3 regions of the Aureimonas sp. SA4125 genome follow, and region 2 is predicted to be linked to each of the others. Evidence: predicted binding sites of a transcription regulator. Region 2 holds the regulator's gene; each other region holds the start of a gene.
What was found. Region 2 encodes PhoB, which activates phosphate uptake and scavenging genes when phosphate is short. Its sites were predicted from a motif close to TGTCATNNANCTGTCAT; they were not measured.
Positions count from the first base shown of each region.

Region 1: a site for PhoB is predicted at 1,959-1,975, ahead of Sa4125_RS13240 (UDP-2,3-diacylglucosamine diphosphatase). Genes of this name have one in related genera too.
Region 3: a site for PhoB is predicted at 7,831-7,847, ahead of phnF (phosphonate metabolism transcriptional regulator PhnF). Genes of this name have one in related genera too.

Region 1 is NZ_AP025032.1:2,809,477-2,819,358, forward strand. Features, by position in the region: gene Sa4125_RS13235 (glycosyltransferase family 1 protein) at 1-1,015, opposite strand, end outside; gene Sa4125_RS13240 (UDP-2,3-diacylglucosamine diphosphatase) at 1,015-1,839, opposite strand; gene Sa4125_RS13245 (NADP-dependent malic enzyme) at 2,048-4,351, shown strand; partial or broken gene mbfA (iron exporter MbfA) at 4,862-5,764, shown strand; gene gltX (glutamate--tRNA ligase) at 5,830-7,209, opposite strand; gene Sa4125_RS13260 (hypothetical protein) at 7,282-7,578, opposite strand; gene Sa4125_RS13265 (NAD+ synthase) at 7,579-9,240, opposite strand; gene Sa4125_RS13270 (DUF1003 domain-containing protein) at 9,425-9,882, shown strand, end outside.
Region 2 is NZ_AP025032.1:1,211,189-1,221,070, reverse strand. Features, by position in the region: gene Sa4125_RS05580 (O-succinylhomoserine sulfhydrylase) at 1-1,023, shown strand, start outside; gene Sa4125_RS05575 (CDP-alcohol phosphatidyltransferase family protein) at 1,016-1,621, opposite strand; gene apaG (Co2+/Mg2+ efflux protein ApaG) at 1,702-2,127, shown strand; gene Sa4125_RS05565 (Hsp33 family molecular chaperone) at 2,137-3,171, opposite strand; gene argF (ornithine carbamoyltransferase) at 3,164-4,099, opposite strand; gene Sa4125_RS05555 (aspartate aminotransferase family protein) at 4,096-5,307, opposite strand; gene Sa4125_RS05550 (GcrA family cell cycle regulator) at 5,767-6,327, shown strand; gene Sa4125_RS05545 (hypothetical protein) at 6,436-6,927, opposite strand; gene phoB (phosphate regulon transcriptional regulator PhoB) at 7,013-7,771, opposite strand; gene phoU (phosphate signaling complex protein PhoU) at 7,776-8,519, opposite strand; gene pstB (phosphate ABC transporter ATP-binding protein PstB) at 8,614-9,423, opposite strand; gene pstA (phosphate ABC transporter permease PstA) at 9,442-9,882, opposite strand, start outside.
Region 3 is NZ_AP025032.1:3,345,313-3,355,194, forward strand. Features, by position in the region: gene Sa4125_RS15840 (BatD family protein) at 1-258, opposite strand, end outside; gene Sa4125_RS15845 (hypothetical protein) at 255-1,103, opposite strand; gene Sa4125_RS15850 (VWA domain-containing protein) at 1,103-2,017, opposite strand; gene Sa4125_RS15855 (VWA domain-containing protein) at 2,014-2,985, opposite strand; gene Sa4125_RS15860 (DUF4381 family protein) at 2,988-3,446, opposite strand; gene Sa4125_RS15865 (DUF58 domain-containing protein) at 3,430-4,335, opposite strand; gene Sa4125_RS15870 (AAA family ATPase) at 4,379-5,332, opposite strand; gene Sa4125_RS15875 (CehA/McbA family metallohydrolase) at 5,585-6,481, shown strand; gene Sa4125_RS15880 (hypothetical protein) at 6,736-6,900, opposite strand; gene phnF (phosphonate metabolism transcriptional regulator PhnF) at 7,062-7,784, opposite strand; gene phnG (phosphonate C-P lyase system protein PhnG) at 7,914-8,387, shown strand; gene phnH (phosphonate C-P lyase system protein PhnH) at 8,387-9,022, shown strand; gene Sa4125_RS15900 (carbon-phosphorus lyase complex subunit PhnI) at 9,024-9,882, shown strand, end outside.

The sequences.
Region 1 (9,882 bases), 1.6 Mb from region 2:
GGGCGAGTGCGGGCTCCGTGGCCCGGGACCGGATCGTGCCGAGAAAGATGTCGGCACAGGCCGCCCAGGTGAAGGCCCGGGAGCGCTCGAGGGCGACGGCGCGATCAAGCTTGAGCGCGGCGAGGCAGGCGCTCTGCAGATCATCCGACATGGACCCGGCGGCCGTTCCCGCAATCACGTCGAGGGGGCCCGGCTCGCGATAGGAAGCGACTGGCGCGCCGCAGGCCAGCGCCTCGATCAGGACGATGCCGAACGTGTCGGTCTTGGAGGGAAAGACGAAGACGTCGGCGCTGGAATAGTGCCGTGCCAGCGCCTCACCGGTCTGCGATCCCGTGAAATGCACCGCGGGATAGCGCCGCATCATGTCGGCCAGTCCCGGCCCGCCGCCGACGACCACTTTCGAGCCGGGCAGGTCGAGGTCGAGAAACGCCTCGATGTTCTTCTCCGGCGCGATCCGCGAGACGGTCAGGAAGATCGGCCCGGGCAGGCCGAAATCGATCGGCGCCCTGGGCCTGAAGACGCTCCGGTCGACGCCGCGCGTCCAGGTCACGAGTTTGCCGAAGCCGCGCGCGCCAAGATCGCGGCGCACCGCCTCCGTCGGCACCAGGCAGGCGCTGGCCGGCGCATGGAACCAACGCAGGAAGGCGTAACTCAGGTTTTCGGGAACCGGCAGGCGACGGCTGAGATATTCGGGAAAGCGGGTGTGGAAGCTCGTGGTGAAACTCCGGCCGCCGCGCAGCGCCGCGCGCCGTGCCGCAAGGCCGACGGGGCCTTCGGTCGCGACATGGATAGCCTGCGGATCGAAATCGGCGATGATCCTTGCCAGCCGTCCGGCGCCGGCGAGCGCCAGCCGAATTTCCGGATAGGTCGGCATGGGAAAGGTCCGGAAATCCTCCGGCGAGACGATCAGCACCTCGTGGCCGCGCTGGCGCAGTTCGCCCGCAAGGCTCGACAAGGTCCTCACCACCCCGTTGACTTGCGGCTTCCAGGCGTCCGTCGCGATCAGGATGCGCATCAGGCCGCCTCGACCGCCGCCGTGCCCACGGCGTCCTCGGCGATGCCGGCTTCGGGCGCCCGCGCCTCTTGCGGCAGGGTGGTCCAGTGGATGAGTTCCAGCGAGCCGTCGTGACGCTCGGCAATCGCCGTGCAGCTTTCCACCCAGTCGCCGGTGTTCACGTATTCGATGCCGGCGCGACGGGCGATCTGCGCATGGTGGATGTGGCCGCAGATCACGCCGTCGCAGCCGTGGCGTGCCGCCTCCTCGGCCAGTGCGGTCTCGAAGGTGCCGATGAAGTTGACGGCGTTCTTGACCTTCAGCTTGGCCCAGGACGAGAGCGACCAGTAGGGAAAGCCGAGGACGCGGCGGATCTTGTTGAAGACGACATTGACGGCGATCGCCGTGTCATAGGCCCAGTCGCCGAGATAGGCGATCAGCCGCGCATTGCGGACGACGACGTCGAACTCGTCGCCGTGCATCACGAGAAACCGGCGCCCGTCGGCGGTGACGTGGACGTCGTTCTGCTTGACCTCGATGCCACCGAAATGCTGCCCGGGAAAGCCGCGCAGGAATTCGTCGTGATTGCCGGGGATGTAGACGATCTCGGTGCCCTTGCGCGCCTTGCGCAGCAGCTTCTGCACCACGTCGTTATGGCTTTGCGGCCAGTGCCAGCTGCGCTTCAGGCGCCAGCCGTCGACGATGTCGCCGACGAGGTAGATCTTCTCGGCATCGTGCAGGCGCAGGAATTCGATCAGCAACTCGGCCTGTGCGGCCTTGGAGCCGAGGTGCACATCGGAAATAAAGAGGGTCCGCAAATGCCGAGTCGTCTTCAGCTGCTGCATCGATTTCGTCCCGTTCGCCCCTTGATACCTGCATTGGCTGATTCTCATTGCATGCGTGTGACGTGCCGAAAGTCCCGGCATTTCTTCTGACGCCTTCGGCCCCGCTATCGGGCAGGTCCTGTCAGCAAAATGTCGCCGGCAATTTCCAGTTCGCGGCCTAATCGTTTAAGGACCGATCGCGACGTATGAGCATGAAAGGGGATGTGGGATGTCCGAAGATCATAAGGGGCCGGAACGCCCGTCGACGGGCGACCTCGACGAACAGGCGCTGTTCTACCACCGCTATCCCCGGCCGGGTAAGGTCGCGATCCAGCCGACCAAGCCTCTCGGCAACCAGCGCGACCTCGCGCTGGCCTATTCCCCCGGCGTCGCCGCGCCCTGCCTCGCCATCGCCGCCGATCCCTCGCTCGCCGCCGTCTACACCAGCCGCGCCAACCTCGTCGCCGTCCTGTCCAACGGCACCGCGGTGCTCGGCCTCGGCAATATCGGGCCGCTGGCATCCAAGCCGGTGATGGAGGGCAAGGGCGTCCTGTTCAAGAAGTTCGCCGACATCGACGTCTTCGACATCGAGATCGACGCCACCGACATCGACCATATCGTCGAGGTCGTCGCGGCGCTGGAGCCCACCTTCGGCGGCATCAATCTCGAGGACATCAAGTCGCCCGAGTGCTTCGAGGTCGAGGAACGGCTGCGCAAGCGGATGAAGATCCCGGTCTTCCACGACGACCAGCACGGCACCGCGATCATCGTTGCTGCCGCGGTGCGCAACGCGCTGGAGCTGACCGGCAAGAAGATCGAGACGGTGAAGATCGTCTCCTCGGGCGCCGGCGCGGCGGCGATCGCCTGCCTCAACCTGCTTGTCGCGCTCGGCGCCAAGCTCGAGAACATCACGGCGACCGACATCGACGGCGTCGTCCATGTCGGCCGCGGCAAGCGCACGGACCGCTGGATGGAGGTCTATGCGCGGGAGACGGAGATGCGCACGCTCTCCGAAGCCATCGAGGGCGCCGACATCTTCCTCGGCCTCTCCGCCGGCGGCGTCCTGAAGCCCGAACTCCTGGAAAAGATGGCCGAACGCCCGCTGATCATGGCGCTCGCCAATCCGACGCCAGAGATCATGCCCGATCTCGCCCGCGCCGTGCGCCCGGACGCGATGATCTGCACCGGCCGGTCCGATTTCCCGAACCAGGTCAACAACGTCCTCTGCTTCCCCTACATCTTCCGCGGTGCGCTCGACTGCGGTGCGACCTCGATCAACGAGGAGATGAAGATCGCCGCGGTCGACGCCATCGCGGCGCTGGCGCGCGAGGAAGTCTCGGACGTCGCCGCCAAGGCCTACGGCGCGGACACGCCGGTCTTCGGTCCCGAATACATCATCCCCTCGCCCTTCGACCCCCGGCTGATCCTGAAGATCGCCCCGGCCGTCGCCAAGGCGGCGGAAGCCACGGGCGTCGCCGCGCGCCCGATCGAGGATTTCGGCGCCTATCTCGATCTCCTCAACCGCTTTGTCTTCCGCACCGGGCTGATCATGAAGCCGATCTTCCAGATCGCCAAGAATTCCGGCAAGCGCGTCATTTTCGCCGACGGCGAGGACGAGCGGGTGCTGCGCGCCGCGCAAGTGATGCTGGAAGACAAGGTCGGCGTGCCGATCCTCGTCGGCCGCCCCGCCGTCATCGTCTCGCGGCTCGAGCGCTATGGCCTGAGGGTCCGGCCGGGCAAGGATTTCGAGGTCGTCAATCCCGAGGACGATCCGCGCTACCGCGACTATGTCGACCACTATTTCGGCAAGGTCGGCCGCAAGGGCGTCAATCCGGAGACGGCCCGCACCATCGTGCGCACCAACACCACCGTCATCGCCGGCGTTGCGGTATCGCGCGGCGACGCGGACATCCTGATCTGCGGTCTCGAAGGCAATTTCGTCCGGCACCTCCGCGACATCCGGCAGATCATCGGCGTCGCCCAGGGCACGACGAAAATGGCCGCGATGAGCCTCCTCATCGGCCAGCAGGGCACGAAGTTCTTCCTCGACACCTATGTCCAGCGCGATCCGAGCGCGGAGGACCTCGCCGAGATGGTGCTGCTCGCCGCGACCGAGATCCGCCGTTTCGGCATCGAGCCGAAGGCCGCCTTCGTCTCGCATTCCAATTTCGGGACCGACGAGACACCGCAGACAAAGAAGCTGCGCCAGGCGCTCGAACTCGTCCGCGCACAGGCGCCCGACTTCGAAATCGACGGCGAGATGCACGGCGACAGCGCGCTGAACGAGGCGATCCGCCGCCGCGTCATGCCGACGTCGACGCTGTCGGGCGAGGCGAACCTTCTCGTCTTCCCCAATCTCGACGCGGCCAACATCACGATGAACGTCGTCAAGGCGATGACGGAATCGCTGCATGTCGGCCCGATCCTCCTGGGCGCCGCCTGCCCCGCGCACGTGCTGACGCCGTCGGTCACCTCGCGCGGCGTCGTCAACATCGCCGCCATCGCCGTCGCCGAGGCCGTCCAGCGGAGCTGAGCGGCAATCACGGTCACCAGGCGCCTCGACCTGCGCGTCGGGAGCCCTGGGGGCAGGCCCACGGCCCCGCTGAGCAGCCCCGTCGGCCGGCTCACCATCTGCGACCGGCTGGCAATTTTCGGTGCCCGGCACTCGCCATCCCCTCGGCCGCATGGCGGCGGTCGCGGTCGCTTCGGCTATGCCGTCGGCTGCATCTGTCGCGGGCAGGCTGAAACGGGTCTTCAAATCCTTTGCCGTCGGCGGGAACGGGCCTGCCCGTGCCGTCTGGCGACGCGCGACCCGGCGGAACGTTGTCTCCCGGCCTCACGTCCATCGCGTACGCATCGCAAGGCAAGCCGATGCGGGCCGATTCCTGTCACCACGTGCCTGCGGCATCGAGGTCGATGACGTCCGATCACCGGATTTTCCATGACATTCCGCCTCCAGCACTTTGGAATAATTCCAAACTAAAGTCGGAGGACGGGCACGTATGGTGTGTAGTTTGCGAACGGCCGCAAGCGTTTCTCCGAGTTGACGGAGCAGCAGGTCCTGTCGCTCGCCATCTCCTCCGAGGAGGACGATGCTCGCATCTATGCCGGCTATGCCGAGCGGCTGGCCGACTATCCGGCGTCGGCGGCGGTGTTCGGGCCATGGAGGTGGAGGAAGGCGAGCACCGGCGGGCGCTGATCGCCGAGCACGAGCGGCGCTTCAGCGGCTCGATCCCGCTGATCCGGCGCGAGCACGTGGCGGAGTATTTCTCCCGCAAACCGGTCTGGCTCGTCGCCAATCTCGGGCTCGACCGGATGCGGGAGGAAGCCGAGCGCATGGAGGAGGCCGCCTGCCGTTTCTACGACGCGGCGGCTCTTCGGTGATCTCGCCGAGGCTGAACGCCGGCACAAGGACAAGGCCCACGACCTGACCGAGACGCTGCTCGATCCGGGTTCGCGCGCCGACGAAGACAAGACCGCGCGCCGACAGATGATCCTGACACTCGTCCAGCCCGGCCTTGCCGGCCTGATGGACGGGTCGGTGTCCACCCTTGCCCCGATCTTTGCCACCGCCTTTGCCACGCACGATCCCTGGACGACGTTTCTCGTCGCCATCGCCGCTTCCGTCGGCGCCGGGATCTCCATGGGCTTCACGGAAGCCGCGCATGACGACGGCGTCCTGTCGGGGCGCGGCTCGCCGGTGAAGCGGGGCCTCGCCTCGGGGATCATGACCACGGCAGGCGGCCTCGGCCATGCCCTGCCCTATCTGATCTCCGACTTCTGGACGGCGACGTCGATCGCCTTCGCGGTCGTCTTCGTCGAGCTCTGGGCGATCGTCTGGATCCAGCACCGATTCATGGAGGCGCCCATCGCCCGCGCCACGATCCAGGTCGTGGTCGGCGGCGCTCTCGTGCTCGCCGCCGGCATCCTCATCGGCGGCGGCTGACGCCATTCGCCGGATCGACGCAGTTTGCTACCGGCCGCCCTCCTGCAGGACCGGTCCGAGGCCCGTCAGGCCGCCTGAAGACGAGACTGCACCCGCTCGCGACCGATCAGCGGCAGGAGTTCGGCGAGTTCGGGACCGTGCTCGCGTCCGGTCAGGGCAAGGCGCAGCGGCATGAACAGCTCCTTGCCCTTGCGCCCGGTCACCGCCTTCGCCGCACCCGTCCACTCCTTCCAGGTCTCGCGCGACCAGGGTTCAAGCGGCAGCAGATCCACGGCCACGGCCAGGAAGTCCCGGTCTTCGCCAGTAAATTCCAAAGGCTTCGGCAGCGTTCCGAAAACGATGTCGCGCCAAGCCGCGGCATCGCCGACACGGGCGCAGTTGGCCCGCACCGCCAGCCAGAAGGCCTCCGCGCGATCGTCAGGCACGTCCATTGCGGCAAGGCGATCGGCCACGGCGGCAAAGCCCAGCCCATGCACCAGTTCGGCGTTCAGCCGCTCCACTTCCGCCGGATCGAACTTCGAGGCCGACGCCGAAATATCCGAGAGATCGACCCGTGCGGACAGCGCCTCGAGACTTTCCACCGCCTCGATCGAGCCGGAGAGACCGACGAGAGTGGCAAGCGAGGCGACCGACATCGGCTCGATGCCGTCCGCGCGCAACGATCGCAGAGACAGCGCGCCGGAGCGTTTCGACAGCCCCTCGCCGTCGAGCGTCGTCAGGAGGTTGTGGTGCCCGAAGGCCGGCGCGGCATGCCCCAGCGCCTCGAACAGCGCGACCTGGACGCCCGTATTGGTGACGTGGTCGTCACCGCGGATGATGTGCGTGACGCCCATCTCGGCGTCGTCCACGACCGAGCACGGCGTGTAGAGGTAGCTGCCATCCTCGCGCACGAGGACGGGATCGGAGAGCGAGGCGAGATCGACGGTCTGGGGTCCGCGCACGAGGTCGTCCCAATGCACCTCGGTGCGCTCCGGCGCCTGCGGGTCGCTGGCAAAATTCGGCAGGAGAAAGCGCCAGTGCGGCGTCACTCCGCTTGCCTCCAGCGCCGCGCGATCGGCATCGCCGAGTTTCAGCGCGGCACGACCGTAGACCGGCGGCAGGCCCCGCGCCATCAGCCGCTTGCGCTGGCGGTCGAGTTCCTCGGCCGTCTCGTAGCAGGGATAGAGCAGCCCCTTCGCCTTCAACGACTCCATCGCCGCATCGTAGGAGGCGAGACGCTGCGACTGGCGATGGACGGCATCCGGTAGCGTGCCGATCCAGGCGAGATCTTCCAGGATCGCGTCGGCATATTCGGCGCGCGAGCGCACCGTATCGGTGTCGTCGAAGCGCAGGATGAAGGTGCCGCCCCTGGCCTTCGCGAACAGCCAGTTGAGAAGCGCCGTGCGCAGATTGCCGATGTGGATGTAGCCTGTCGGCGACGGGGCAAAGCGAACAATCGGGCTCATCGGGAGACTTTCATCGGTGCGGGCGAAGCAGGCGAGCGCGGCGGACGGCGCCCACGGGCAGGACGATCACGGTCAAGCGCCCATCCCGACAGACGCGCCCGTCGCCAGCAGCCACACCAGCAAGATCGCGCCCGTGCCGAGAAAGATCGCGGCCTGATAATATTGCCGCGCCGCATAGCGCCGGCTCGGCTCCATCTCGCTGCCATAGGCTTCCGCCGCCGGCGCTTTCAGATAGTCGGCGGCGCCAAAACCCGCCGGCTTGCCGGCCTCCTGGAAGATCCGGCGCATGGCGAGGAGGTACCGGACGGCAAACAGCACGCCGAAGACGACGAGGATGTAGGCGACCGATCCGGCCGTGATCTCCTCCACCTAGCGGCCCTCGCGGAAGCGGTTGGTGATGGGATAGCGGCGGTCGCGGCCGAAATTCTTGCGCGTCACCTTCACCCCCGGTGCCGACTGCCGGCGCTTGTATTCGGCGATGTAGAGCAGCCGCTCGATGTGGAGAACCGTGTCGCGGTCGAACCCTCTGGCGACGAGTTCCTCGACGCCGCCATCCTGTTCGACGAGATGTTCGAGGATGGCGTCGAGCACCGCGTAGGGCGGCAGCGAATCCTCGTCCTTCTGGTCCGGGCGAAGCTCCGCCGAGGGCGGCTTGGTGATAATCCGCTCCGGGATGACCATGCCGCCGGTGCCGCGCGACCCCTCGGGCACGTTGGCGTTGCGCCAGTGCGCGAGGCGGAACACCTCGGTCTTGTAGAGGTCCTTGATCGGGTTGAAGCCGCCGTTCATGTCGCCGTAGAGCGTGGCGTAGCCGACCGACATCTCGCTCTTGTTGCCGGTGGTCGCGACCATCGCGCCGGTCTTGTTGGAGATCGCCATCAGGATGACGCCGCGCGTTCGGCTCTGGATGTTCTCCTCGGTGACGTCGGGCTTCAACCCTGCGAACACGCCGGCGAGCGCTGCCGTAAAGCCCTCGACCGGCTTCTCGATCTCGATCACATCGTAGCGCACGCCGAGCGCTGTGGCGCAGGCCTCAGCGTCTTCGAGGCTGGTCGCCGCGGTATAGCGGTAGGGCATCATCACGCAATGCACGCGGTCGCGCCCGAGCGCGTCCACCGCCATCGCCGCGACGACGGCCGAATCGATGCCGCCGGAGAGGCCGAGGACGACGCCCTTGAAGCCGTTCTTCTCGACATAGTCCTTGAAGCCGAGGACGCAGGCCCGCCAGACCGCCTCCTCCGTCTCCGGGATCCGCGCTTCCGGGCCGCCCTCGCAGACCCAGCCGTCCGCGCCGCGCTGCCAGTTCGTGACGGCGACCACCGCGTCGAATTCCGGCAGCTGGAAGGCCAGCGAACGGTCGGCATGGAAGGCGAAGGAAGCGCCGTCGAACAGAAGCTCGTCCTGGCCGCCGATCATGTTGGCATAGACCACCGGCAGGTCGGTCTCGATCACCTGGCGCAGGGCCACCTGATGCCGGACGTCGAGCTTCTCCTTGTAGAAGGGCGAGCCGTTCGGCACGAGCAGGATCTCCGCGCCCGATTCGGCCAGCGTCTCGCAGACGCCGAGATCGCCCCAGATGTCCTCGCAGACCGGGATGCCGAGGCGCAGGCCGCGAAAGTTCACCGGCCCCGGCATCTCGCCGGCCTGGAAAACGCGCTTCTCGTCGAACTCGCCGTAGTTCGGCAGGTCGACCTTGGAGCGCCAAGCGATGATCCGGCCGCCGTCGGCAATGGCCACGGCATTGAACAGGCCGGCCTCGCTGCGCAGCGGACAGCCGATGATCACGCCCGGTCCGCCGTCCGCCGTGTCGGCGGCAAGTTCGTCGACGGCCTCCATGCAGGCGGCGACGAAGGCCGGCTTCAGCACCAGATCCTCCGGCGGGTAGCCCGAGATGAAGAGCTCGGTGAACAGCACCAATTCCGCGCCCTTGCGCGCCGCTTCCTCCCGGCCCTTGCGTGCCAGCGCCAGATTGCCGGCGATGTCGCCGAGCACAGGATTGAGCTGCGCGATTGCCAGTTTCAGTGAATCCACGCCTGCAGCTCCTCGCCAGATGGCCTGTTTCTCGAGCCGGAACGCGCGTCGCACGATCCCGTCACCGCCTCATAGCAACCCCGTCCCCTCGGCGCGAGGCCATGCTATCGATCGGAGCCCCAGAAGTGCCCCGCACCGCCAGACCGGAGACCGGCCCGTGACCCACCGCCCTGCTGCCGAGACCATCCTGCACTGGCTCGGCCGGTCGCACGACACATTGAAGCCGAGCGAGCGCCGCGTCCTGAACAGCGCCCTGTCCGGCGAAATTCTCGCCCGCGACGTGAACGCGGCCATCTCGGCCGAAACTTCCCTGGGCGACAGGCTGGCCGATGCCATCGCGCGGGTCGGCGGGTCCTGGGGCTTCATCATCGCGTTCTTCGCCTTCCTCTTCCTCTGGGTGACGGCGAACACCATCATTCTCGTCGGCGGGGCTTTCGACCCCTACCCCTTCATCTTCCTGAACCTCGTCCTGTCGATGATCGCTGCCGTGCAGGCGCCGATCATCATGATGTCGCAGAACCGCGCCGCGGCGCGCGACCGTCTCGACGCAAGCCACGACTATGAGATCAACCTGAAGGCCGAGATCGAGATCCTCGCTCTTCATGAGAAGCTCGACGCGATGCGGCATGAGGACACGCGGCG
Region 2 (9,882 bases):
TTCATCTATTCGCGCTACGGCAATCCGACGACGCGCATGTTCGAGGAGCGGATGATGGCGCTGGAAGGCGCCGAGGACGCCCGCGCCACCGCCTCCGGCATGGCGGCGGTCGCCGCCGCGCTGCAGTGCCAGGTGAAGGCCGGCGACCATATCGTCTCCTCGCGCGCGCTGTTCGGCTCCTGCCGCTACGTCGTCGAGACCATGCTCGGGCGCGCCGGCGTCACGTCGACCTTCGTCGATGGCCGCGACCTCGCCGCCTGGCGCGCCGCGGTCCGCCCGGAGACGAAGGTTTTCTTCATGGAGACGCCGACCAACCCGACGCTCGAGATCGTCGACATCGCGGCCGTCGCCAAGATCGCGCATGAGGTCGGCGCGGTGGTCGTTGTCGACAACGTGTTCGCCACGCCGATGCAGCAGAAGCCGCTGGAACTTGGCGCCGACGTCGTCGTCTATTCCGCGACCAAGCATATCGACGGCCAGGGTCGGTGCCTCGGCGGTGTCATCCTGTCCAGCAAGGAGTGGATCGACAAGAACCTGCACGAGTACTTTCGGCACACCGGCCCGTCGCTCTCCCCCTTCAACGCCTGGACGCTGCTGAAAGGCCTGGAGACGCTGCCGCTGCGCGTCGCCTGCCAGACCAGGAACGCCGGCACCGTCGCCGACCACCTCGCCTCTTCGCCGCTCGTGGCAAAAGTGCTCTATCCCGGCCGCGCCGACCATCCGGACGCCGCGATCATCGCCAAGCAGATGACCGGCGGCTCGACCCTCGTCGCCTTCGAACTCGCCGGCGGCAAGGAAGCCGCGTTCCGCTTCTCCAACGCCCTCGAAATCGTCAAGATCTCCAACAATCTCGGCGATGCGAAAAGCCTCGTCACCCATCCCGCGACGACGACGCACAAGAACCTCGCGCCGGAAGTCCGGGCCGAGCTCGGCATTTCCGACGGCCTCCTGCGCCTGTCGCTCGGTCTCGAGGACATCGACGACCTCCTCGAGGACATCGACGGCGCCCTCGCCGCTATCTGAAGACGCGGGTGGCCAGTGCGATGCGGCTGAAGCAGGTGACGAAGCAGAGCGCGGCGAAGACATAGGCGAGGATGCCGAACCATGCGGGAAAGAGGCAGGCGAGAACGAAGACGAGAAGCGTCTCGCCCGCCTCGGCGAGGCCCGTGGTGAAGTACAGCGATTTCGGTCCGCGCGCCGCCGCGACGAGCTTGCGCTTCTCGGCCATCAGGGCGAAGGCGAGGAAGCTCGCGCCGTTGGCGTAGAAGCTCATCAGAAGAACGGTCGCCGGCAGCGCGTTCGCTGCGGGGTCGGCGACAGCGAAGCCGAGCGGGATCGCGCCGTAGAAGATGAAGTCGAGGACGATGTCGAGATAGCCGCCGAGATCGGTCGGCCGCGTCTGGCGTGCCAGGGCACCGTCGAGGCCGTCGGCAAGCCGCGAGGCGAGGATCAGGCCGAGCCCGAGACCGAAGGCGTTGAGGCCGATCGCCAGCGCCGCGCCGAGCCCGAGCACGAAGCCCGCCACCGTCACCGCGTCGGCACTGAAGCCGGCCCGGTGCAGTTGCCGCGCCAGTGCGTCGAGCGCCGGATCGAGGCGTGCCTTCACGCTTCCGTCGAGCATCCTCTTCTCCCTGCCTGCCCCAACGCGCACCGGCCGATGCTTCGCATTGACCCGAGCCCGCCCGTTGGCGATAACGGCGCATGAAAACCGATCCCCACCAGCCTCAGCCCGAAGGCGACTATACGGCGACGACGCGCCATATCACCGTTTCGGTGACGCCGGTCTATCTCGAGCATCAATCGATGCCGGAAGCCGGGCGCTGGGTCTTCGCCTACAAGGTGGCGATCGAAAACGGCAGCCGCGATACCGTCCAGTTGAGGTCGCGCTACTGGCACATCACCGACGGCAACGGCCATGTCGAGGAAGTCCGCGGCCCGGGCGTCGTCGGCGAGGAGCCGGTGCTCTCGCCCGGCGACAGCTTCAGCTACACCTCCGGCTGCCCCCTGCCGACGCCATCGGGCATCATGCGCGGGCACTATGTCATGGAGACCGCCGGCGGCCGCATCTTCGAGGTCGAGATCCCGGCATTTTCGCTCGACGCACCGGAGAAACGGCTGCTGAACTGAGCGTAAATGTCAGCCCTTGGCGAATTCGTCCGGCGAGAACACGTAGCTCTCGCTGCAGAATTCGCAGGTGACCTCGATCTTGCCGTCCTCGACGCTTTCCGCGATCTCGGTGGCGGAGAAGTTCGAGAGGACCGCCTTGATCCTCTCGCGCGAGCAGCTGCAGTCGTCCTCGACGGGCGTCGGGGGAAAGACGCGCACGCCGCGCTCGTGGAAAAGGCGGAAGAGCAGCCGTTCGACGCCGACTTCGGGATCGGCGAGTTCCGACGCGTGGACGGTCTCGACCAGTGCCTTGACCTCGGTCCAGGCGTCGTCCGGCTCGAAACCCAAGCCATCCTCGGCGCCCTCCGGGGCGTCGCCGCCGGGAAGGTCGGGCAGGCGCATGCGCTCGGACGCCTCGGGCAGGAACTGCGCGATCAGGCCGCCGGCGCGCCAGGATTCGCGAAATCCTCCGTCGCCGCGCCGGGCGATGCGGGCGACGGCCAGCCGGACAGTCGTCGGGATCTGTTCGGACTGGCGGAAATAGCCCTCCGCGACCTTTTCGAGCGACGCGCCTTCGAGCGCGACGATGCCCTGGTAGCGCTGGCTGTGGCCGCCCTGGTCGACGGTGAGCGCCATGGTGCCGTTGCCCAGCATGGTCTCGGGATCGGTCTGGCCGGCGGCCTCGGCCTCAGCGACGCGTTCGGCATCGAAGCGGGCATAGGCGCGCACGCTGGAGGGCGTGGTGAAGTCGACGACGAGGAGATCGACGGGGCCGTCTGTCTGCGTCTGCGCGATGAACTTGCCGTCGAACTTCAGCGACGTCCCGAGGAGGACGGTGAGGACGATCATCTCGGCGAGGAGGCGCGCGACCGGTTCGGGATAATCGTGCCGGCCGAGAATGGCGTCGAGCATGGCGCCGAGCTGCACCGCACGGCCGCGCGCATCGAGATTCTCGACGGCGAAGGGCACGACCGCATCATCGCCGGCAAAGCCGAACTCGCCGAGATGGCGCCCGAGTCCGGCACTGCCGGTCTCGGCGCCGAGACCGCTGTCCGGATCAGCCATGCTGACCGGCCTCGCCAAAGCACCAGGCCAGGATCGACTTCTGCGCGTGCAGCCGGTTCTCGGCCTCGTCGAAGACGACCGACTGCGGACCGTCGATGACGCCGTCGGTGACTTCCTCGCCGCGATGCGCCGGCAGGCAGTGCATGAAGAGCGCGTCGGGGGCGGCATGCGCCATCAGCCGCTCGTTCACCTGGAACGGCGCAAAGACGTTGTGGCCGCGGGCGAAATCCTCGCGGCCCATCGACACCCAGGTATCGGTGACGACGCAGTCGGCGCCGGTGACGGCCTCGACGGGGTCGAAGGTCGTCAGGATCTGGCCGCCCTCGCTGCGGGCCCGCGCGATACGCCCGGCGTCGGGCTCGGAGCCCTCGGGCGTCGCGATGCGCAAGGCGAAGCCGAAGCGGCTCGACGCCTCGATCAGCGAGTTCAGGACGTTGTTGCCGTCGCCGCTCCAGGCGAAGGTCTTGCCGGCGACGGGTCCACACTTCTCCTCGAAGGTCATGACATCGGCCATGATCTGGCAGGGATGTGTGTCGTCGGTGAGGCCGTTGATCACGGGGACGGTCGCATTCTCCGCCATTTCCAGGAGCCGGTCGTGCGAGGTCGTGCGGATCATGATGGCGTCGACATAGCGCGACAGGACGCGCGCCGTGTCGGCGATCGTCTCGGAGCGGCCGAGCTGCATCTCCGTACCGGAAAGGAACAGCGTCTCGCCGCCAAGCTGGCGCATCGCCACGTCGAAGGAGACGCGCGTGCGGGTGGAGGGCTTGTCGAAGATCATCGCCAGCACCCGGCCCTGCAGCGGCCGCGGCCCGTCGCGGCCGAGGCCCTTGCGGGCGACGGCATCGTCGAGAATGCTGCGCAGCGAAGCCGCCGGCATGTCCGCGATGTCGATGAAATGCTTCGGGGCTTGCGTCGCCCCGCTCATGCCGACTTCCTCGCGGCGCCCAGCGACAATGACGACACCGCCTGCTCGATCCGATCGATCGCCTCGCGCACCTCGTCGGCCGATATGATCAGCGGCGGCAGGATGCGGAGTACGTTGTCGCCAGCCGGCACGGTGAGGACGCCGTGATTGCGCAGCTCAGTCAGGAGCACGGTGTTCGGGACCTTCGCCTTCATGCCGAGCAGCAGGCCCTCGCCGCGAATATCCTCGATGACGTCGGGGTAGCGGTCGGCGAGCGAGGCCAGCGACTGCTTGAAGCGCAGCGACATGTCACGGACATGCTCCAGGAAACCCTCCGCCAGAACGACGTCGAGCACGGCGTTGCCGACGGCCATGGCCAGCGGATTGCCGCCGTAGGTGGTGCCGTGCGTTCCCGCCGTCATGCCGCGCGCCGCCTCTTCCGTCGCCAGGCAGACGCCGAGCGGGAAACCGCCGCCGATGCCCTTGGCGACGGCCATGATGTCGGGTGCAGCGCCGGAATGCTCATAGGCGAAGAGCTTGCCGGTGCGGCCGACTCCCGTCTGTACCTCGTCGTAGATCAGAAGGATGCCCTCGGCATCGCAGAGCTCGCGCAGGCCGCGCAGGCACTGCGGCGGCACCGAGCGGATGCCGCCCTCGCCCTGGATCGGCTCGATCACGATCGCCGCCGTCTCCGGCCCGATCGCGGCCTTCAAGGCAGCGTGGTCGCCGAACGTCACCTGGTCGAAGCCGTCGACCTTCGGGCCGAAACCTTCGAGATATTTCGCCTGGCCGCCGGCGGCGATGGTCGCCAGCGTCCGGCCGTGGAAGGCGCCGGTGAAGCTGAGGATGCGGAAGCGCTCGGGATTGCCGTTGACGAAATGGTAGCGCCGCGCGGTCTTGAAGGCGCATTCGAGCGCCTCCGCACCGGAATTGGTGAAGAAGGCCTTGTCGGCGAAGGTCGCCGCCGTTAGCCGCGCGCCGAGGCGCTCCTGCCCCGGAATCTCGTAGAGATTGGAGGTGTGCCAGAGCTTTTCGGCCTGATGCTTCAGTGTCGCCACGAGATGGGGATGGGCATGGCCGAGCGCGTTGACGGCAATGCCCGCTCCGAGATCCAGAAAGCGCTGCCCCTCCTCCGTCACCAGCCAGACGCCCTCGCCTCGCTCGAAGCGCAGGGGCGCGCGGGCGTAGGTCGAGAACAGGGGTGAAACGGGAGCGGAATCGTTCGGCATGACAGGAACTCGCTGTGTGCCCGGCGGGCGGTATCCGAAGGCTCGAGGTGATTTCCGGGGCCCCGGAAATGCTGAAAGCCTGCCGCAGGGGCAGGCTTCGATCGGCGGCCGATGATGCATTGCGTGGCCTTGAGCTATACCACGCGCCCCGGCGAGCTTGTCAATCGATACGGGTGGCAGGCTTTTCCAGAGAGCGCGCTATGCTCATGACGGCCCCACTGACAAGCGTTTTTCGCGATCGAACCCTGACAAACTTCCGCGGTATCTGGGGAAAAGCGACATTTCGATTCCACACGCTCCCCGCGACTCTTGTCACCGAGTCACGCGATAGGGTAAATTTCCTTCAGATACTAGATTTCGTGCGGCAGGCCCTAATCTACCAATATATGTTGTACCCCTTTCCAACCATGGTTGGAAGCCGGGGAGGGATTCTGCCGTAGCACAGAATAGGAGCTCGTGATGGGCTGGACGGAAGAAAGAGTGGATCTCTTGATCAAACTCTGGACCGAGGGGCTGAGCGCGAGCCAGATCGCCGGACAACTCGGCGGCGTCACCCGCAACGCGGTCATCGGCAAGGTTCACCGCCTGAAGCTCGAGGGACGGGCGAAAGCGCATGTATCCGCGCAGGAGCAGGCGCAGCCGAAGGTCGCGGCCGCCGCGGTGGTGGAATCGGTCGTCGAAATGGAGATGCCGGCTCGCCTCGTCTCGATGCAGTCCGCTCCCCGCATCATGCGCTCGAGCGGCGGCGGGTCGCACGGCGCCACGGCCCTGAAGATGGAAGAAGAGATCGACGCCGTGGCCGAGCAGCCCCGGCCGCTCGTCTCGGCCGAGGTCGTGCCGATCTCGCGCAACCTGACCCTCGTCCAGTTGAACGAGCGGACCTGCAAGTGGCCGCTGGGCGATCCGCTGTCGCCGGAGTTCCGCTTCTGCGGCAACCACTCCAACGACGCCTCGCCCTACTGCCTCTACCACGCCAAGATCGCGTTTCAGCCGGTCTCCGAGCGTCGACGCGTTCGCTAAGCGACAAGCGCTGCCGGATGAGGCGGCGCATTGCCGGACCAAGCGGCGCTCCAGCGTTCGGATGCGGCCCAGAGGTCACTGCGGCAGAGGCGATGGGTCCGGTTGAACCTATGGGCGCCAGGGACTCGGCGTTCCGTCGACGTTCATGCCGTCGAGCACCTGCTTCACGATGCTGGCGGCGCGCTGGTCGAGAACATAGCCGGCTATCGTCGGATCCACCTGCAGCGGCAGGTATTTCTTGTCTTTCAGGATCTGCTCGGCTTCCGGAGAGCGCGGGAACGCGACAATCTCGTCTCCGAGCCAGACAAGCTGCACGTCCGACGTCACCGGAAAACCCGCCTTCGCCATCATGACGCTCGGACTGAGCTGGGAGATCTCGATCTTCCGCTCGATCTGCGCGGCACGATCGACGACGGTGTCGACCTTCCGGTTGAGCGATGCCGTCTCCGCGATCAGGGTGCCGAGCTGATCGCTCTGCTTGCCCTGCTCGGTGAACAGCTCGTTCTGACCTGTGAACGCAAAAATGGTGAATGTCGCGATGAGCGCGGATGCCGCCAGATTGACGGATCCAAGACCAATCTCCCATTTGCTCTCTGCCATGGGAGTCTCCGGGGCCAGCCCGCAGTATGCGCCGTTTCCAGGCAATTGCGAGGGCGTCCGGACGGCCGCCTTGCAGGCGAGAGCGCTACTCCGCCGCGCTGTCGCGCGCCCCTGCCACCGCTGGCATGCCCGGCCGTACCGCCTTCGCGCTGGCGGAAAAGTTCTCGTCGAGGGCGTAGCCGGCGCCACGGACGGTGCGGATCGGGTCGCGCTGGCGGCCGCGGTTGATCGCCTTGCGCAGGCGCCCGACATGGACGTCGACGGTGCGCTCGTCGACATAGATGTCGCGGCCCCAGACGCCGTCGAGCAATTGCTCGCGCGAGAAGACGCGCCCGGGCGACTGCATGAAGAATTCCAGCAGCTTGAATTCCGTCGGTCCGAGCTTCACCTCGCGACCGAGACGGCGGACGCGGTGGGTTTCGCGGTCGAGATCGATGTCGCCGGCATTCAGGAGGGTCGAGATCTTCTCCGGCCGCACGCGCCGCAGCATGGCGCGCACCCGTGCCATCAGTTCCGGTGTCGAGAAGGGCTTCACGACATAGTCGTCAGCACCGACCGACAGGCCCCTCACCCGCTCGGATTCCTCGCCGCGCGCGGTCAGCATGATGATCGGCAGGCGCTCGGTCTCCGGCCGCGTGCGCAGCCGCCGGCAGAGCTCGACGCCGGAAAGGCCCGGCAGCATCCAGTCGAGGATCAGGAGGTCGGGGACGATCTCCTTCAGGCGGATGTCGGCCTCGTCGCCGCGCGCGATGGTGTCGACGATGTAGCCTTCCGCCTCGAGATTGTAGCGCAGGAGGACGGAGAGCGCCTCCTCGTCCTCGACAACGGCGATCCGCGCATTCATGCCATTATTCCCCTGCGCCGCCCGGCGCCGGCGCGCTGCCGGGCAGTTCGATGGTCATCGACGCCGTCGTGTCGTTCTTCGGGCGGTCGGCTTCCATCTGCTGGCCGGTCTTGATGTAGAAGATCGTCTCGGCAATGTTGGTGGCGTGATCGCCGATCCGCTCGATGTTCTTGGCGCTGAACAGGAGATGCGTGCAGGCGGTGATGTTGCGCGGATCCTCCATCATATAGGTCAGGAGTTCGCGGAAGATCGAGGTGTACATCGCGTCGATGTCCTCGTCGGCATCGCGGATCGTCTGGGCGCGCAGGTGATCGCGCGACGCGTAGGCGTCGAGCACTTCCTTCAGCTGTTCGATCGCCAGTTCCGACAGATGCTCGATGCCGCGCACCAGCTTGATCGGCTGCTGGTGCTCGTGCACGGCGATGACTCGCTTGGCGATGTTCTTGCCGAGATCGCCGATGCGCTCGAGATCGCTGGAGATGCGGATGGCCCCGACGATCTCGCGCAGGTCCTGCGCCATCGGCTGGCGCTTGGCGATGGTCATGATGGCGCGCTCGTCGAGTTCGCGCTGGGCAGCGTCGAGGAGCATGTCATCGGCCACGACCGACTGCGCCAGGCCCCAGTCGCTGTTGATCAGCGCCGCAACGGAACGCTCGACCATGCGCTCGGCCTGGCCTCCCATTTCGGAGATCCGGCGCACGATGAACTTCAGTTCGTCGTCGTAGGATGAGACGATATGTTCGTCCATGTGTGGTCTCCCGGTTCTCTCGGTCAAAGCCGCGGCCTCGCGACCGCCCGCCCGTCCCGTCTGTTGTTCGTGGGTGCGCTGGTGCCTGGCCGGCTCAGCCGAAGCGGCCGGTGATGTAGTCCTGGGTGCGCTTGTCGTCGGGGTTCTGGAACATCTTCTCGGTCGGCCCGACCTCGGCGATGTTGCCCAGATGGAACATCGCCGTCACCTGGCTGACGCGCGCCGCCTGCTGCATCGAGTGGGTGACGATGACGATGGTGTAGTTCTGCTTCAACTCGTCGATCAGTTCCTCGACCTTGGCGGTGGCGATCGGGTCGAGCGCCGAGCAGGGCTCGTCCATCAGGATCACCTCGGGCGAGACGGCGATTGCGCGGGCGATGCAGAGACGCTGCTGCTGGCCGCCGGAAAGGCCGGTGCCCGCCTCGTCGAGCCGATCCTTGACCTCCTCATAGAGGCCGGCGCGGCGCAGGCTGGTGATGACGATCTCCTCGAGGTCCGCCTTGGACTTCGCCAGGCCGTGGATGCGCGGGCCGTAGGAGACGTTCTCGAAGATCGACTTCGGGAAGGGATTGGGTTTCTGGAACACCATGCCGACGCGGGCCCGCAGTTCGACCACGTCGATCGAGGGATCGTAGATGTCGTCGCCGTCGAGGGTGATGTTGCCGGTCACTTTGGCCGACGACACCGTATCGTTCATGCGGTTGAGGCAGCGCAGGAAGGTCGACTTGCCGCAACCGGACGGACCGATCAGGGCCGTGACCTGGTTTTCCAAGACGTCGAGGCTGACACCGAACAGCGCTTGCTTGGCGCCGTAATGGACGGAGACGTTCTCGCCCTTCATCTTCACGGGACGGTTCGTATTCACGGCAGGACCCTTATTGAGCGTCGCTTGAAAGTTTTCCATCATACTGGATCCGCCCGTTTACCAGCGCCGCTCGAAGCGGCGGCGAAGAATGATTGCGATGATGTTCATGAAGGAGAGAACGACGAGAAGGACGCAGATCGCAGCGCTCGTCCGGGCGACGAAACCACGTTCCGGGCTGTCGAACCAGATGAAGATCTGGGTCGGCAGGGTGGTCGAGGCCTCCAGCATCGAGTCCGGCGCAGAAGTGATGAAGGCGTTCATGCCGATGAGCAGCAGCGGCGCGGTTTCACCGAGGGCCTGAGCCAGGCCGATGATGACGCCGGTCATGATGCCCGGCAGCGCGAGCGGCAGGACGTGATGGCCGATCACCTGCATCTCCGAGGCGCCGATGCCGCGAGCCGCCTCGCGGATCGACGGGGGAACCGCCTTCAGCGCGTTGCGGGTGGTGATGATGATGGTCGGCAGCGTCATGATCGCCAGAACCAGACCGCCGACGAG
Region 3 (9,882 bases), 2.1 Mb from region 2:
GCCGAGCTGCACCCAGCCGAGCTTTTCGAGCTTCGGCTGTTCCATCTGCTCGGTCGTCGCCCGCGTCTTGAAATAGAAGCGGACCACCATGGTGATCATTTCCTGCGCATAGGCGCCGCCTTCCGGCATCTCGAAACTGACCTCGCCGAAGGCCTCGGGTGGCCTGTCGCCCGCATGGGCCGACGCGGCGCCGAGGCCGACGCCCGCGACGACAGAAAGCCCGAACAGAACCCGGCGGAGCTTCTTCATCGCGCTCACCAGGTGTCTGCCAGCGGGTCGAGGGCGAGCCCCTCACGCTTGCGCCGCTCCATCTCGGCGACGAGCTGCAGTTTCAAAAAGGCGCCGGGATCGTCGGTCAGTGTCTTCAGCCACTGCTTCGTGGCCGGCACCGAGCGCTCCTCGGCGCGCTTCTGCACGTTGCGCTGCATCTCGGCCATGGTGATCACGGCCGCGCTCGCCTGCCCGCCGGAACGGCCGGCACCGCCCGCATCGCCAGCCGAGCCGCGCGCGTCGCCGACGCCGGAGCCGTCGCCCTCGCGCGATTTGCCGAGTCGGGCGACACGGCTGCCGCCGGGCGCCTTGGCCTGCGAATCCGATTCCTTGTCGCCGGCGCGGCCGGCGCCAGAGGTCGCCGTCTCCGAGCCGCCGTCGTTCGGATCGCCGCTCGACCGATCCTTTTCGCCGAAGGCCGCAGCATTCGTCGAGGCGTGCCCGCCGCCCTGCAGGTCGAGCGAGGCCAAAGCGAGGAGGAGCTGCCGGTTGGCGCCGGCATCGGCGACGAGCGAGCGCGTGACATGGTGCGAGGCGAGCGTCCGGTCGTAGGACTCCAGCGCCGCCCCGACATCGCCGAGCCGCGCCAGCGCCTCGCCGCGATTGTAGGTGGAGACCGGGTCCTGCAGCTCGGCAAGCAACTGGGCCGCCCCGACGTAGTCGCCGGCCTGCAGAAGCGCGTAGCCGGCAAAAGCGGGCTGATGGCTGAGGCTTGCCGCGATCCCCGGCATTCCCGCCGCGAGGAAGAGGCGCGCGACGCTCTCGCGGCCCTCCCCCGCAAAAGCGAAGACGGCGGAACAGAGGGCGATCGCCAGGACGAGAAGCATCCGCATCACAGCGCCCTCCGGAACAGCATCAGCGCCGGGAACAGCGCCAGCACCAGCAGCAGCGGCCCGAGATCGAGCCAGGCCAGCGCCTGGAACTCGCTCTCGCCGATCCGCCGCGCGGCATTGTCGGCGAGCGCGGCGGCGAGAGCGTCCGGAGTCTCGGCATCGCCCGAGACGCCGCCGGTCAGGGCCGCCAGCGCCGCGAGCTCGCCCGGATTGCCGTCGCGACCGACGGCCGACGGAGCGGCCAGCGTGTCGATGCGGAAGCCCGCATCGCGGATGCGCAAGGCCGAAGCCCGCGTCTCCTCGCCGAAATGACCGCCGTCGGAGACGAGCAGGATGTCGCCGGCGACGACGCCGGCCCCTTGCAGGAGATCGAGCGCCAGATCGAGCGCCAACGCAGGGCGCGAGCCGGCGACCGGCACGGTCTTGGCATCGAGGCCGAAGATCGTGCGCGACAGCGCAGCGTGGTCCGAGGTGAAGGGACTGCCGAGAAAGGCCTCGCCGGCATAGACGACGAGCGCCGCTTGACGCGTGCCGGAGTTGGCGAGCGCCGTCTGCGCGGCACTGCGCACCGTCTCGAAACCCGCCGCCTCCGCCACCGATTTCGACAGGTCGAAAACCACGACCGTGCCGTCGAGATTGCGAAAACTGTCGATCGCAGGCCGCTCGACGGCGGGGCCGATCAGCGCCACCGCGATCAGCGCGCCCAGCGCCGCCAGCGTCAGGCTGCGCCGTCCCCGCCCGGCGACGACGGCGCCACGCGCCGCGATGGCGTCGAACAATGCGGGGTCGATCACCTTCGTCCAGCCGCCGAGCGCGGCAACCCGCCGGGCCGCGAGGCCCGCCAGGACGAGGACCAGCGGCAGAGCCAGAAACCAGAACGGCCGGAGCAGGCCGAATTCGCCGACCGCGATCATCGCCGTCCTCTCCGGCCGAGCATCATCAGCCCGGAGATGCCGAGCGCCAGCGCGCCGGGATAGGGCCAGAGGCTGGCATGGACGATCGTCGCGGGCGCGTCGCTTGGGCTTGTCTCCAGCGCATCGATCGAGGCCATGACCTCGGTCAGCTGCTCGGTGGTGCGCACGCGGTAGGCGGTGCCCCCCGCCTCGGCCGCGATGCCCGACAGCGTCGCGACGTCGACGCCCTCGTCGCCGCGCTGGCCCTGTCCGAGATCGATCGGCCCCATGGCGATGGTGTCGACGCGGATGCCGAGCGTTCTGGCCAGTTCCGCCGCCGAGCCCGGCTGCACGGTCCCGGCATTCTGAGCGCCGTCGGACAGAAGGATCACGATCTTCGACCGCGCATCGCTGTCGGAGAGCTTCTTCAAGGCGAGACCCAGCCCTTCGCCGATGGCGGTAGAGCGGCCGGCAAGGCCGACATCGAGGCTGTCGACGATCTTCGCCACCGCCGCGACGTCGAAGCTCAGGGGCGCGGCGACATAGGCCCGCTCGCCGAAGATCACGAGACCGATACGGTCCCCGGCGCGGCCGAGGACGAAGGTCCGCGCCAGGGTTTTCAACACGTCCATGCGCCGGCGTTTCTCGCCGGCCACCTCGAAGTCCGGCCGCTCCATGGAGCCGGAGACGTCGAGCGAGAGCACGATGTCGCGGCCGGAAGCGGGCGCGGCGGGCGCGGCCGTCACCGTGCGTGGACCGGCGATGGCGAGGACCAGCAGGATCCACAGCAGCCAGGACAGAACGAGGCGCCGCTTCTGCGAGGAGAGGACCGCCTGCCCGTCGGCGAAATCGGCGACGAGCGTCTCCGGCACACGCAGCGCGCCGCCCGCCTCGCCCGAGGGCGACAGAAAGCGCATGGCGAGAAACGGCAGCGGCAGCAGCAGAAAGGCCAGCGGCCAGGCGAAGTCGAAGGCGGAGGGCGCGACCATCGTCAGGCCCTGATGCCGCGGAAGAGGCTTTCCAGCCCCGCGCCGATGTCCTCGGCTTCCGATGCGCCGCCCGGCGCATAGAGCGCCGTGGTCAACCGGCGTCCCGGACCCGCGGTGAAAAAGTCGGTGCCGAACTGCCGGTCGCAGGCGGTGGCGAAGTCGGGCCCGGCGAGAGCGGCGGCCGTCCCGTCCCGCGCCACCACCATCTTGCGCAGGAGCCGCGCCTCGGCCACCACCGCCGCCTCCGGCGGCAGCGACCGCGCGGCGGCGAGTTCGGCGAGGACGTTCATCCGAACCCGGCGCCGACCCTTGATCCGTGTCGGCCAGAGAAGCGCCACCACCAGCGCCAGCAGAAGGCCGAGCGCGATGGGCAAAGCGAGGTCGCCGAGCGTCAGCGCGCTGGCGGCCGGCGGCAGATGCGGCGGCCGGAGCGCGGCGAGGATCTTATCGGCGTCTTGCATCGAAGCCCTCGATCAGACCGGCGAGATCCAGCGGCGGCAGCGCGGCGTCGACGAGGAGCGCGCGGGCGCCGAGAAGCTCCAGCCGCCGGAGCCGCCGGTCGACGTCGCGCGTCGAGGGGAGCCCGCGGATCTCGCCCATTTCGCGCCGGCCGTCCGCCGAGAGATAGGGATAGCTGCCCTCCGGCGTCTCGATCTCGAAGGCATCGGCGACCAGAAGGACGTCGATGGCGGCCTTGTGCGCGATATCGCGCATGACCGCGTCGAACTCGGCACCCGGATGATCGAGCGCGGTGGCGACGAGCAGCGTACCGTCATGCGGCAGGGCGCGGGCGGCGGATTCGAGGATCGCGGCGAGCGGCGGATCCTCGACGGGACCGGGCGCGGCCAGCGCGGCAGCATGGGCCGCAGCGAGCCGCCCGGCAACGGCCTTCATCGCGCGGTCGCCGGCGCCGGGCCGGTGGAAGAAGCTCTGGCGCCCCGTTCCGGCGAAGACGCCGACACGGCCGCCCTGCCCCGCGACGCGCCAGCCGGCAAGCGTCAGGGCCTCCGCCGCCGCCACCGAGCGAAAGGCGCGTTTGGTGCCAAAGAGCATGGACGGCCGAAAATCGGCCACGAGCAGAACCGAGCGCTCGCGCTCGTCGCGAAAGGTGCGCACATGCAGCCGGCCGGTGCGCGCCGTGGTGTTGCGGTCGATGTGGCGGACGTCGTCGCCATACATGAAGGGACGGATGTCGTCGGTCTCCAGCCCTCGGCCACGCCGGCGCGTGACGATGCCGCCCGGCAGCATCATCGTGCGTGCCCCCGACCCGGCCTCGCCGGCCTCGATGAGGTGGCGCATCCACAACAGGTGCTCGGTCGCAAGGCTGGTTCCGGAAGGGCCAGGTCCCATCCCTCCGGGCCCCGCCCCGCTCGCGCTGTCCACGGCGCGGCCCTCAGAGCGGCCTGACATGGTCGAGCAGCATGGCGATCACCCCGCGCGGCGTCGCGCCATCGGCGCTGGCGCGCCAGGTCAGCAGCGTGCGGTGCGCCAGGATGTCGGGCGCCAGTTCCGACACGTCCTCGGGCATGACGTAGTCACGACCCTGGAGATAGGCCCGCGCCTTGGCGGCGGCGGCGAGCGCCAGCGTGCCGCGCGGCGAGGCCGGGTGCTCGATCGCCTTGCCGATGTCGGAATCCTTCGGCGCGCTGCGGGGCGCGGTGACGAGGCGGACGATGAAATCCTTGATCGCCGGCGAAAGGTGCACCGCCATCGCCGCCTCGCGCGCCGCGCGCACCTCGGCCAGCGTCAGCTTCATCGCCATGGCGCCGGAATGCATGACCGTCTCCGCCTCGACGAGATCGAGAATGCGCCGCTCGGCGGCGGCATCGGGCAGGCCGACGACGACATGCATGAGAAACCGGTCGAGCTGCGCCTCGGGCAGCGGAAACGTGCCTTCCTGGTCGATCGGATTTTGCGTGGCGACGACCATGAACGGGTCGGGCAGCCGGTGCGTCTCGCCGCCCGCGGTCACCTGGCCCTCCGCCATGGCCTCCAGCAGCGCCGACTGCACTTTCGGCGGCGCGCGGTTGATCTCGTCGACGAGAACGAGGGAGGCGAAGACGGGGCCCGGCGCGAACTCGAAGCCGCCGCGGTCGGGCTGCCAGATCGGCGTTCCCGTGATGTCGGCCGGCATCAGGTCGGGCGTGCACTGGATGCGGTGGAAGGTGCTTTCGAGGCCCTCGGCCAGGCGCTTGACGGCGCGTGTCTTGGCAAGACCCGGCATGCCTTCGACGAGGAGATGGCCACCGGAGAGAAGCCCGATCAGGAGGCGCTCGACCAGCGCCTCGCAGCCGATCAACCCGTCCTGCAGGCCGTTCTTGAGCGCTGCGATGCGATCGCGGGTCATATCCGCGCCGCCCTCGGGCCGCGCGATCAAAGTCTGCGAATTCAATGCCTCGCCTCCTCCCGGGTGCCCAGTCCGGAGCTCTGGCTTACGAAGGGAATCGACGGTCGTCAACCTGAAGCAAAACGTCTCGCGCGATCGTCATGCCGGGCTGCGGCGACGCGGCCCGTGTGCGCTCGCGTGGGATGTTAGTCCGTCATGACGCCGACAAGGAGCCTCGCTAAGGTCCGCCGCATCAGCAGAATCGGAGCATGCATGGGACAGACCGCCTTCACCAATCCCGGGCAATTCTATAGGGGCAACATCCATACCCATTCGACCGCCTCGGACGGCGTGCGCACACCGGAAGAGGTTTGCCGTACCTATCGCGAGGCGGGCTACGACTTCCTCTGCCTCTCCGATCACTTCATGGAGCGCTTCGGCTTCCCCGTCGTCGACACCACGGCCTATCGAACCGCGGACTTCACCACGATCTTCGGCGCGGAGATCCACGCGCTTCAGAACAGCCATGGCGAGCTCTGGCATCTCCTGGCCTGCGGCCTGCCCCTGGACTTCGAAAAGCTCGGTGATGGCGAGGATGCGGTGTCTCTCGCCAAGCGGGCGGTCGCGGCCGGCGCCTTTCTCGGCATCGCCCATCCGCAGTGGTCGCAGCTGACCATCGAGGACGGTCGGCAGATGGCCGGCATTGCCCATTCCGTCGAGGTCTACAATACCGGCTGCCATCTCGAATGCGACCGGCCCGACGGCACGGCCCTTCTCGACGCGCTCCTGTCGGAAGGTCATCGCCTGACCGGTTACGCCGCCGACGACGCGCATTTCAAGAGCCATGACTATCTCGGCGGCTGGATGATGGTGAAGGCGGAAGCCAACGAGCCGGAAGCGCTGCTTTCGGCGATGAAGGCCGGCGCCTTCTACTCCTCGCGCGGCCCGGTGATCGAGAACATCGTCGTCGCCGGCAAGATGATCAGCGTCGACTGCGCGCCCGCCGCCGGCGTCGCCATCGTCGGCCGCGGCAGCCGCGCCGAGTACGTCGGCGGCGAGGCGCTCACCCATGCCGACCTGCCGATCGAGCGCTTCACCGGCGACTGGTGCCGCGTCGTGGTGATGGACGAGGCCGGCAAGCAGGCCTGGTCGAACCCGATCTGGCTGTAGGTCAATCTCGAAGGGAATAGGCTGACGAGCGGGTCTATCCGCGGACGTCAGGCGGCTTCCTGGCGCGACCCTCGCAGGCTCGTCAGCCCGGCCTTGAGCCGGGCCTCATGCCGAGGCACTCTCCCAATCCTTCGGTTCAGGAGGGGGTCGACGGCGCTCGACCCGGCTCGGAAATTTCGACTTCATCCCGGTTCAAGCCCGGGAGGACGGAGGCACATGAGGAATTCGTCTCTGTCACGAAGCCCGCAGCACCCTCAGTCCAGCATCCAGAACACCGCTCCCAGCACGATCGCGAACACCGCAATCGAGCCGATCATGCGCACGGTGCCATCGGTCATGTTGGCATCGAAGATATAGTCCATGAACGGCGGCCACGGCTTGCCGATGCGCTGGTTGGGTTCGTCCGGCAGCTTTTCCATCGTTGCTCCTTGCATTTCCGGCTGGTCACGAGTCGTAAGATCCTGTCGCGGTGCCGTTCAGCCGAACATCCCCGGCCGACGAAGGGTTCCTGCCGATGCCGCCGTCCGGGCACCTGGCACGATCTCCGCCTGGGTGTTCCGCACCGAGGACGGGCGGACGCTCAGGTCCGGAACACCATCTCGATCCGGTCCGCCAGGAATCGCGCACGCGAAAACTGGATCGGCTGGTGCTCCGTGTCGAGATTGACCGAGTCGGTGACCAGCACCACGGCGTCCGCGGGACAGGCGAGATGCTCGGCGTCGCGGGCCGAGACCCTGGCGGCGGAGACTCGGGTTTCCTTGCGTCGGTAGTCGTCGACACCTTCGGCCGCGAGCGCCCTTGTGATCGAGCCGGTCTCGGCATAGGCGGCGATGATGCCGGGAAAGCGCTCGGCCGGAAACCAGGACGTGGCGATCGACATCGGCAGGCCGTCGGCGACGTTCAGCGTTTCCAGCCGGTGCAGCGGCGCGCCGGGCTTCAGCCCCAGCTCCCCGGCGATCGCTGCCGTCGCCGGCTCGCGTCCCGAGGAGATCAGCCGGCCGGCGGGCTGGCGCGACTGGCTGGTGATGTTCTCCGAGAACCGCGTCCGCGCGCCGACGGGATAGGCGATTCGCGCCGGCCGGCGCTCGACGAAGGTGCCGCGACCGCGCTCGGCCCGCACGATGCCTTCGGCCTGCAGGACCGCGATCGCCCGCCGCACCGTGTGGCGGTTGACCTGGAACCGATCGGCCAGCACCGCCTCGACCGGTAGCTGGTCCATCGCCCCCTCGCTGTCGGCGATCATGGCCCGGATCGCGTCCGCCACCTTGCGCCAACGGGCAATGCCCTCATCCCCTGCGATCACTGGCCTGTCCCTCTCTCGTCCGCGAAATTCCGTGAAATGCAGCGAGTGTCATTGTGCTGTCACGGCTTTGCCGGTAGATACCAGACATCAGATGTAGATGTCTATACAAATAGACAAATAGGGACAGACATGGCAGATGCTTCTCCCGGCCAGCAGACGCTAGACATCGCAAGGCGACGGCGCGCCATGGCGGCCTTCGCGATCGCCGACACCGCCGTCCTCGCCGCCGGCTGGCGGGCCATTGGCGGCAGCATGCGGGCGACGGCGTTGCGCGGGCCCGAAGCCGGTCTGGTGATGCTGCGCGGGCGCATCGGTGGCGGTGGCGCGCCGTTCAATCTCGGCGAGGCGAGCGTCACCCGGGCAACGGTGCGGCTCGGCTCCGGCGAAGTCGGCCACGCCATGGTGCTCGGCCGCGACCTGGCGCGGGCGGAACTGGCCGCGATCCTCGATGCCGCCTTCCAGCGGCCGGAATGGCGCGAGCGCATCGGCGCCGAGATCGTCGAGCCGGTCCTGGCGGCGCAAGCCCAGGACGACCGGCAGCGTGCCGAGGAGACGCAGGCGACGCGCGTCGACTTCTTCACCGTCGTCAGAGGAGAAGACTGATGAGCACGTCCGAGAGTAATGGCAACGACCGCGCCTCTTCGCGCAGCGGCGTCGATGGCGGCTTCACCAATCCGGTCTTCGATTCCCAGGCGATATTCGCGGGCGTGATGCAGGCGATGTCGCGACCCGGCACCCCGGTCGATCTCGGGTCCCGCGTCCGGGCGCCGCATGTCCTGGCGCCGGCGGCCGCCAGCATTCTCGCCGCGCTCGCCGACTACGACACGCCGGTCTGGCTCGACGAGGGCCTGCGCCACGACGGCGAGGCGGGTCGCTGGGTCTCCTTCCAGACCGGCGCGATTCTCGTCGCCGATCCTGCCAGGGCCCGCTTTGCCGTCTGTTCGGCTCGGGCAGACGTACCGAATCTCAGCACATTCGCGATCGGCACCCCGGACTATCCCGATCGCTCGGCGACCCTCATCGTGATGCTGGAATCGCTCGACGGCGGGCCGGCGCTGCGGCTTTCCGGTCCCGGCATCGAGACATCAGCGCGCATCGCGCCAAAGTCGCTGTCCCCCGTCTTCTTCGCCGACTGGGCGATCAACAACGCCCTCTTTCCCCGCGGCGTCGACGTCCTCCTCGTCGCCGGCAGCCAGGTCATCGGCCTGCCGCGCACGACGAAAATCCGGAGCGCCTGAGATGTACGTCGCCGTCAAGGGTGGCGAGGCCGCCATCGCCAATGCCCATCAGCTGCTCGCCGACCGGCGCCGCGGCGACCGCACCGTTCCGGCGCTGTCGCTGGAGCAGATCGCCGGACAGTTCTCGCTGGGAATCGACCGGGTGATGGCCGAGGGCTCGCTCTACGACGTCGAACTCGCCGCCATGGCCGTGCGCCAGTCGCGCGGCGATCTCATCGAGGCGATCTTCCTCCTGCGCGCCTATCGCACGACACTGCCGCGCTTCGGCGCCGCCGTCCCGCTCGACACCGGCAAGATGGCGATCGAGCGGCGCATCTCGGCGACCTACAAGGATCTGCCGGGCGGGCAGCTGCTGGGGCCCACCTTCGATTACACCCACCGCCTGATCGATCCGGCCATGGCCGGCGACGATCCGGTCGAGGCCGGCCTTCGCCGTCCCCTCCAACCGGGCGACGCCCCTTGCCCGAGGGTCACCGACCTTCTCGGCGACGAGGGCCTGATCGAGCCGGATGCCGCGGCGGAGGGCCCCGAGCCCGGCGACCTGACACGCGAGCCACTGGAATTTCCCGCCGGGCGCGACCTGCGCCTGCAGGCCCTCGCCCGCGGCGACGAGGGGTTCCTCCTGTCGCTCGCCTATTCGACCCAGCGCGGCTACGCCCGCACCCATCCCTTCGTCGGCGAGATCCGCATCGGCCTCGTCGAGGTCGAGGTCGACATGCCCGAGCTCGGCTTTGCCGTGCCGATCGGGCGCGTGCGCCTCACCGAATGCCAGATGGTCAACCAGTTCAAGGGCTCGGCCAGGGAGCCGCCGCAGTTCACCCGCGGCTACGGCCTCGTCTTCGGGCAGTCCGAGCGCAAGG